One region of the Geobacillus sp. 47C-IIb genome, then DNA from elsewhere that is predicted to be linked to it. Evidence: a T-box and tRNA genes for the amino acid it is inferred to sense, from the RefSeq annotation. Region 1 holds a T-box; the other holds one or more tRNA genes.
The links. The T-box of region 1 lies ahead of tyrS (tyrosine--tRNA ligase). A T-box ahead of a tRNA ligase gene usually reads a tRNA of that ligase, here a tRNA-Tyr.
Positions count from the first base shown of each region.

Region 2: it has a tRNA-Tyr gene. The T-box ahead of tyrS (tyrosine--tRNA ligase) is inferred to sense a tRNA for this amino acid. The anticodon was not compared.

Region 1 is NZ_CP061473.1:1,161,012-1,164,976, forward strand. It holds partial or broken gene IC804_RS05850 (IS982 family transposase) at 1-338, opposite strand, end outside; gene tyrS (tyrosine--tRNA ligase) at 414-1,673, opposite strand; T-box leader at 1,728-1,952, opposite strand; gene IC804_RS05860 (transglycosylase domain-containing protein) at 2,109-3,965, shown strand, end outside.
Region 2 is NZ_CP061473.1:117,569-121,533, reverse strand. It holds rRNA gene rrf (5S ribosomal RNA) at 624-740, shown strand; tRNA gene IC804_RS00625 (tRNA-Val) at 750-824, shown strand; tRNA gene IC804_RS00620 (tRNA-Ala) at 829-900, shown strand; tRNA gene IC804_RS00615 (tRNA-Leu) at 909-991, shown strand; tRNA gene IC804_RS00610 (tRNA-Ser) at 1,009-1,101, shown strand; tRNA gene IC804_RS00605 (tRNA-Thr) at 1,139-1,211, shown strand; tRNA gene IC804_RS00600 (tRNA-Tyr) at 1,223-1,304, shown strand; tRNA gene IC804_RS00595 (tRNA-Ile) at 1,323-1,396, shown strand; gene IC804_RS00590 (MBL fold metallo-hydrolase) at 1,683-2,531, opposite strand; gene IC804_RS00585 (phasin family protein) at 2,698-2,997, shown strand; gene IC804_RS00580 (ABC1 kinase family protein) at 3,049-3,965, shown strand, end outside.

The DNA.
Region 1 (3,965 bases):
CATTCGGAATGGATGACATAGCTTAAGCGGCAAACTGTCCACGATCGCATACACACGGTGTTGTCCACGCTTGGCCAGCTGGTGCTGCCCCACTTGATGGCAAAGTCAAGTGCTCGACAACGACAGTTGTGTCAAGAACATTCAGGGAACAAGCCCTTGGAAAACTAATTCCTGATCACAAACTGGTGCCAAACCTGTTCGGAAGTGAAGCCTAACAACTTTCCAAGTGCACGAATCGTGATGATAACTTCTTCTTTCTGTTTCAACAAATGGAGAAAATGAATTTGATTGAGGTAATTTTTAAGAAGGTTTTTAAACACTGATATATCAAGTGAGATGAAACAATTGAGTTCTACTCGCGTTAATGCGCAAAAAAAGCTCCGAAATGCCGATGCATTTCGGAGCTTTTTTGTTTAAGCGTAGCGGATTAAATAATACTTCTTCTTGCCTCGGCGGATCACGGTAAACCGCCCTTCCAAACGGTGTTCGGCCGTTAAGACAGCGCCGACATCTTGGATGCGCTCGCCGTTAACATAAATCGCACCGTTTTGAACATCTTCGCGCGCCTGCCGCTTCGATGGCGAGATGCCGGCAGCTACGAGCAGCTCGACGAGCGGGACGTCGCCTCCTTCATGGACAAACGACGGCACGTTTTTAAACCCTTGCTCGATTTCCACAGCCGTCAGCTCGGCAATGTCGCCGCTAAAGAGTGCTTCTGAAATACGAATCGCTTGATTGAGCGCCTCTTCGCCATGCACGAGCTTCGTCACTTCGGAAGCAAGCGTTTTTTGCGCCACCCGCTTCTCCGGCGCTTCGCGCAGCTCTTGTTCAAGCGCGTCGATCTCTTCTTTTGTCAAGAACGTGAAATATTTTAAGTAACGGATCACATCGCGGTCATCGGTGTTGATCCAGAACTGGTAAAACTCATACGGCGACGTTTTTTCCGGATCGAGCCAAACCGCGCCGCTTTCCGTTTTTCCAAACTTCGTCCCATCGGCTTTCGTCACGAGCGGAACCGTCAAACCGAATGCTTTCGCCTCACCTTTCGTTCTGCGGATGAGCTCAAGCCCCGCCGTGATGTTGCCCCATTGGTCGCTGCCACCGATTTGTAGTCGGCAACCTTCCGTTTCGTACAAGTTGAGGAAGTCGTACGCCTGCAGCATCATATAGCTGAACTCGGTAAACGAAATGCCCATTTCAATGCGCGACTGCACCGATTCTTTCGCAAGCATGTAATTGACGCTGAAATGCTTGCCGATGTCACGCAAAAACGAAATGACATCAAGCGGCCCGATCCAGTCGTAGTTGTTTTTGATTTTCGCTGGATTGCTCTCAGCCTCAAAATCAAGAAACCGCTCGAGTTGCGCTTTGATTCGGGCGCTCCACGTCTCGACCGTCTCCTTGGCGTTGAGCGTGCGCTCGCTTTTTCTGCCACTCGGATCGCCGATCAAACCGGTGGCGCCGCCGACTAAGGCGATCGGTTGATGCCCCGCCTGTTGGAAGCGACGCAAGGTCATGATCGTGACCAAATGGCCGATATGCAAGCTGTCTGCTGTCGGGTCAAACCCGCAATAAAGCGTCACCTTCTCCTCATTCAGGAGCTTTCGAAGCCCATCCTCATCCGTCGTTTGATTGACAAGTCCGCGCCATTGCAGTTCTTCAAGCAGGTTCATGTTTTTCTCACCTCTTTAATGAATGTCGTCAAAAAAGAAAACACCCGCCCTGCATGAAGGGGCGAGTGTTCGTCGCGGTACCACCCTACTTAGAAAGCATGTTGCTTTCTCGCTCATTTCGGTAACGGCGCATGCCGGCAGACGGCTACTAGGCGACAAAGCCGTTCACCATCGCTGCTCGGGGAGGTAATTCACGTTTGCCTATGGACTGGCTCGCACCACCCGCCAGCTCTCTGCACCAGGGAGACAACCGCTACTTGTTCCCGTCATCGCTTTGTCGGTATGAATATATACATTCTTTTACCATACCAGCACACTCACTGTCAACTCCGGCTTTTTTCGCCACAAATGGCGAAAAAGCGACAAAATCCCGCAACAGAACATGCGAGTATGCTATACTTTATATATATGATTTGCCATTATAGGGGGCCCGATATGGAACAAAAACGGTTTCGAGCTTCTTTACAAAAAGTGTGGTACTATTTTTCCCTTACATATGACGTCGTCTGGAATGTCATCCTTATTTTGCTCATCGCCACACTCTGTCTTGTTTGTTTTGCCGTGGGCATCGGTGCCGGCTATTTTGCCTTTTTGGTGAAAGATATGGAGGTTCCGTCCCATGACCAACTGAAAAATGAGATTTACAGCTATGAAGAAACGAGCCATATGTATTTTGCTGACGGCATCTATTTAGGCCAATTCCGATCTGATCTCGACCGCGAGTCGGTGCGCCTTGCCGACGTCTCCCCGTACGTTGTGCAGGCGGTGATCGCCACGGAAGATGAGCATTTTTACGAGCATGACGGCGTCGTTCCCAAGGCTGTCATTCGCGCTATATTTCAAGAAGTGACCAATTCACCGATCAAAAGCGGCGGCAGTACACTTACGCAGCAACTCGTCAAAAACCAGCTGCTGACCAGTGAAGTGTCGTTTGAACGCAAGGCGAAGGAAATGTTATTGGCGATGCGCTTGGAACGGTTTTTTTCCAAGGAAGAAATTTTAGAGGCCTACTTAAACGTTGTTCCGTTCGGCCGCAGTTCATCGGGCCGCAACATCGCCGGCATCCAAGCCGCTGCCCAAGGAGTGTTTGGCGTTGACGCCAAAGAACTCAATCTCGCCCAAGCGGCGTTTTTAGCCGGCTTGCCGCAAAACCCGTTCGTCTATACACCGTTTACCGCTGATGGGAGCCGCAAACAAGATATATCGGCCGGATTGGAACGGATGAAAACAGTGCTCTACCGGATGAAGCGCGCTGGTTATATTTCTGATAAGCAGTATAAAGAAGCGCTCGCCTACGATGTGACGAAGCATTTCGCCGCTCCGAAACCGACACCGTTTGAGCGCTATCCGTTTTTAACAATGGAAATCGAAAGACGAGCCAAAGACGTGCTTGCGGAAACGTTCGCTAAACGCGATGGCCACAAGCCGGAAGAGCTGAAACGCGATGCTGCTTTATACAGCCGCTATGTCGGTGAAGCGGAAAAAATGTTGCGGCAAGGAGGCTTGCACATCCATACGACGATCGACAAAGCGATTTATGAGCAAATGCAGCGTGTGGCCGCCAACTACCCGTATTACGGCAACGAGCGGTTGTATTATGTGACAGACACAAAAACAGGGAAACGGATCGCCAAGCGCCAGCCGGTCGAAGTCGGGGCGATGCTCATCGAAAACAAAACCGGCAAAATCATCAGCTTTGTCGGCGGCCGTGATTACAAGCGCGAGCAGTTAAATCACGCCACCCAGGCGTACCGTTCGAACGGTTCAACGATGAAGCCGCTTTTAGTGTACGCACCGGCGATGGAGATGGGCGTCATTCAGCCCGGCTCGATCATTCCTGATCTTCCGCTTTCGATCGGTTCGTATAAGCCAAAAAATGCGGATGGAAAAACGCACGGCCTTGTCACAGCGCGGCGCGCGCTTCAACATTCGTACAACATCCCGGCTGTTCGGGTCTATACGAAAATCCAAAACCGCCATCCGGTCGACTATTTGCACAAAATGGGGATCACCAGCGTCGCTAAGGAAGAAGAAAAACATCCGGCTTTAGCGATCGGCGGGACGAATATCGGTGTCACCGTCGAAGAAAACGTGAATGCGTATGCGACGTTTGCCAATTACGGCTCATTTGTCGATGCGTATATGATCGAAAAGATTACCGACAAAGACGGAAAAGTCATTTATCAACATACAAGCAAACCGGTTCGCGTCTTTTCTCCGCAAACATCGTATTTAATGATCGATATGATGCGTGACGTGCTGCGCGGTGGAACCGCCTCTTCAGTGCGGCGT
Region 2 (3,965 bases), 1.0 Mb from region 1:
CGCTATCTACCTTTTATTATACGCAGGTGGCCATGGCCATGGCAAGAAATGATTTGTGCATGAAAAGGGGAGAATGTACATCTATCGGCTGGATCATTTGAGTAAATAGATGTAAAAGGGGGGAAGCTACTTTGAAAAAAGCTTCTCTACTCAGGCTAATATAGCGAAATATTTTGGATAAAATTAACTGGATTATAAATATTGACTTAGAATCAGTTCATAAGTATAATAAAAATTGTCGCTTCGTTAGATGAGGGTGAAGCAAAAGAAAACAACGAAACATGGTCTTTAATAAAAAATAAACCTTGACAAAATAAATATTTTATCTATATAATAAAAACTGTCCGATTTTGAAGTTTTGGTTTTATGCGAAGATTGATTTTAAGAAAAAACGCTTGACATCTGTTGGAAAAATGATATATTAGTAAACTGCTTGAGGTTTTGCTTGTGTCTACGCCTACAAGCAGGAACAGGAAAGGTCAGTTTCTCGACAAAAGGTTGCGAAAATGAAAGTTCAAGAGATAGTTTTGTTTCTTGAAAGTTGAACGGAACAAAACAAAAAAAGAATAAAAAAACTATTGACAATAAATCAAAATCATTTATAATAAATAATGTCGCCATTGCCTAGTGGTGATAGCGGAGAGGAAACACCCGTTCCCATCCCGAACACGGAAGTTAAGCTCTCCAGCGCCGATGGTAGTTGGGGCCAGCGCCCCTGCAAGAGTAGGTCGCTGCTAGGCATAGAATACGGAGTATTAGCTCAGCGGGAGAGCACCACGTTGACAGCGTGGGGGTCACTGGTTCGATCCCAGTATACTCCACCATCATGGGGCGTTAGTTCAGGGGGAGAACGCTTCGCTGGCAGCGAAGAGGTCAGGGGTTCAAATCCCCTACGCTCCATTGATTATGCGGTCGTGGCGGAATGGCAGACGCGCTAGGTTGAGGGCCTAGTGGGGGCGACCCCGTGGAGGTTCAAGTCCTCTCGACCGCATCGCTCCAAATAGTTACGGAGGAGTACCCAAGTCTGGCTGAAGGGGTCGGTTTCGAAAACCGATAGGGGTGTCACAGCCCGCGGGGGTTCGAATCCCTCCTCCTCCGCCATAAATTCATCAACAATGAGTCTCCTTCTTAATATTATGCCGACTTAGCTCAATTGGTAGAGCAACTGAATCGTAATCAGTAGGTTGCGGGTTCAAGTCCTGCAGTCGGCATTGTTAATCATGGAGGGGTAGCGAAGTGGCTAAACGCGGCGGACTGTAAATCCGCTCCCTTTGGGTTCGGCGGTTCGAATCCGTCCCCCTCCATTTTTATTTCTTATAAACGGGCCTATAGCTCAGCTGGTTAGAGCGCACGCCTGATAAGCGTGAGGTCGGTGGTTCAAGTCCACTTAGGCCCATCTATTATGATGGACGACAAGAGTGATTCTTGTCGTCCTTTTTGCGTTGTCGAGGCATAATGTGCTCTACCATCTCCATGGAGAATCCTCTGACTTTCACATGTGAGTGCATGGTCTTCATTTTCAGCAGCAAAACGTCCCTTTAGTGTCTGCCATTTAACAACGAAAGGGTGCCCTGTTCAGACACCCTCCCCTGTTTTTTACATCATTCTGAAAGTGGTTTCAGCAGAGAAACTTCCGCTTCAAACAAAACTAGAAGCCGTTCACGGAACGATGGTCCGTTTGCCTAATGGACGTACTTTCCATAATCAGGGGTAGCGATACGGTCAAAATCACGGGCGAGTTTTGTCAACCCTTCGCGCAGCTCTTTGCCGGCGACAGGAGCACCGTGCCCGGTGATGGCGACTGACGGAAAGAGTGCGGCTAACTTGCGCACGGATTCGCGGGCGGCGGGCCAGTCGATTGTATAATAGCGTGGCGGGCCGTTAATTTCTGTTTGTTGGGTCAATACTTTATATAACGAGTCTTGACGGACGGTGACGAACGCATCGCCCGCGATTAAGGCAGCGTCGCGTGAACGGAATAAGGAAATGTGTCCCGGAGTGTGCCCCGGTGTGTGTATCCAACGGAACTCTGGCAAGTGCGGGACGGTGCCGTCCTCAGGAAGCGGTTGAACGCGGTTGCCTAACTGAATCGGTTCGTTTGGGAAAAACGGTGATATTTTGGCGATGAAGCCGCCTTCGACAGCAGCGTCAGGTTCAGGATAGCGAGCTTTTCCGGTCAAATAAGGAAGTTCGGCTGGGTGGGCATAGACCGTAACATTCCAATGCTTCACAAGCTCAACAATCGCCCCCACGTGGTCAAAATGGCCGTGAGTTAAAATAATCGCTTGCGGGCGGCTGTTCTCTCCAAAACGTTGTTCCACAACGGAAATAATGTCATCAGCCGACCCCGGCATGCCAGCATCGACCAATACAAACGTGCGGTCGTCCGGCCGGCCGACAAGACAAATGTTCACGATTTGGATCGTGTGACAGTACAAATCGGGCAGCACGCTAATGCCGACACCGCTTGCTGCCGATGTCGCGGGAATGAAATGGTAGTCTTCTCCATAATGCAGCTGTTCATCAGTCATTGGGACCCCTCCTATGAATGATCGTCCAACGATAGCATGCCGCCCGATCACATGAGGTATACAAAACAGCATTCGATCCGTACGGGAAATCCGCGACCTAGCTCGACAAGGATCATCGAAAAATGGTACGATAAGGAAAAAGGATGGATAAAGGAGGATAAAACGGATGAGCATTTTGAAAAAAGGGTTGGCATTTGGACTTGGATTAGCCATTGCTAGCAAAGAACAAGTGGAAAAATTGATCGATGAGTTGGTCAAAAAAGGGGAGTTGTCGCTTGATGAATCGAAAGAAGTAATCGACCAATGGAAGCAGCAAACCGAAGAGCGGAAAGCGGAAGTGCAACGACTTGTGCGCGAGCAAATCAAACAAATGATTGACAAGCTTGATTTAGCGACGAAGGAAGACGTTCGACAGCTCGAGGAGCGAATCCGCCGCCTTGAAGAAAAGGAACAAAGCGGGCAGTAAACGAATACGGCCTGTCCGCTCGCTTTTTGCCGTTGTAAGGGAGATGGTCGGATGATCGGAAAGCGGATGCGCCATATTGGTCGATATCATGAAATTGCCGTCGCCTTGCTTCGGCACGGATTCGGGATGATCGTCGATGAACTCGGTTTTTCGTCCTTTCTTTCCTTGCCGCCGCGCGGGCGAACCGAACAAGGGAAACGGGAAGGAAAAACGGTCGGAGAACGTCTGCGCCTTGTGCTCGAGGAACTCGGTCCGACATTTATTAAGCTTGGGCAAATCGCCAGCACGCGACCGGATTTGATCCCTCGATATATCATTTGCGAATTGGAAAAGTTGCAAGATCAAGTTCCACCGTTTCCATTTCCTGAGGTCCGCCGGATTGTGGAAACAGAATTGGGAGGGCCGCTCGAGGAGCTTTTTCGATCATTTGACGAAATCCCACTAGCAGCCGCTTCGCTCGGGCAAGTACATCGGGCCGTTCTTCCTTCCGGACAAGCTGTCGTGGTGAAAATACAGCGCCCGCATATTGCAGCGCGGATTGAGACGGATTTGGATATTTTACAAGACTTAGCAGTGCTCGCGGAACGGCGCTTAGATTGGGCGGCGTCTTATCGGCTCACTGAAATCGTTGACGAATTGGCAAAGTCGCTGCGGCAGGAGCTCGATTACACCATCGAGGCGCGCCATGCGGAAACGTTTGCTAATCAATTTGCCGATGACCCGTCTGTATACGTGCCCGGCGTTTTTTGGGAGTATACGACGAAACTAGTGCTGACGATGGAATATGTGGAGGGGGTTAAGCTCGGGGAAATCGAGCGCCTGAAAGAGAGCGGTCATTCGTTAAAGACACTGGCTGAGCGCTTGACTGTCTCGATGTTAAAGCAAATGTTCGAACATGGATTCTTCCATGGCGATCCTCATCCGGGCAATGTATTCGTTCTCCCCGATGGGATGCTTGCCTTTATTGA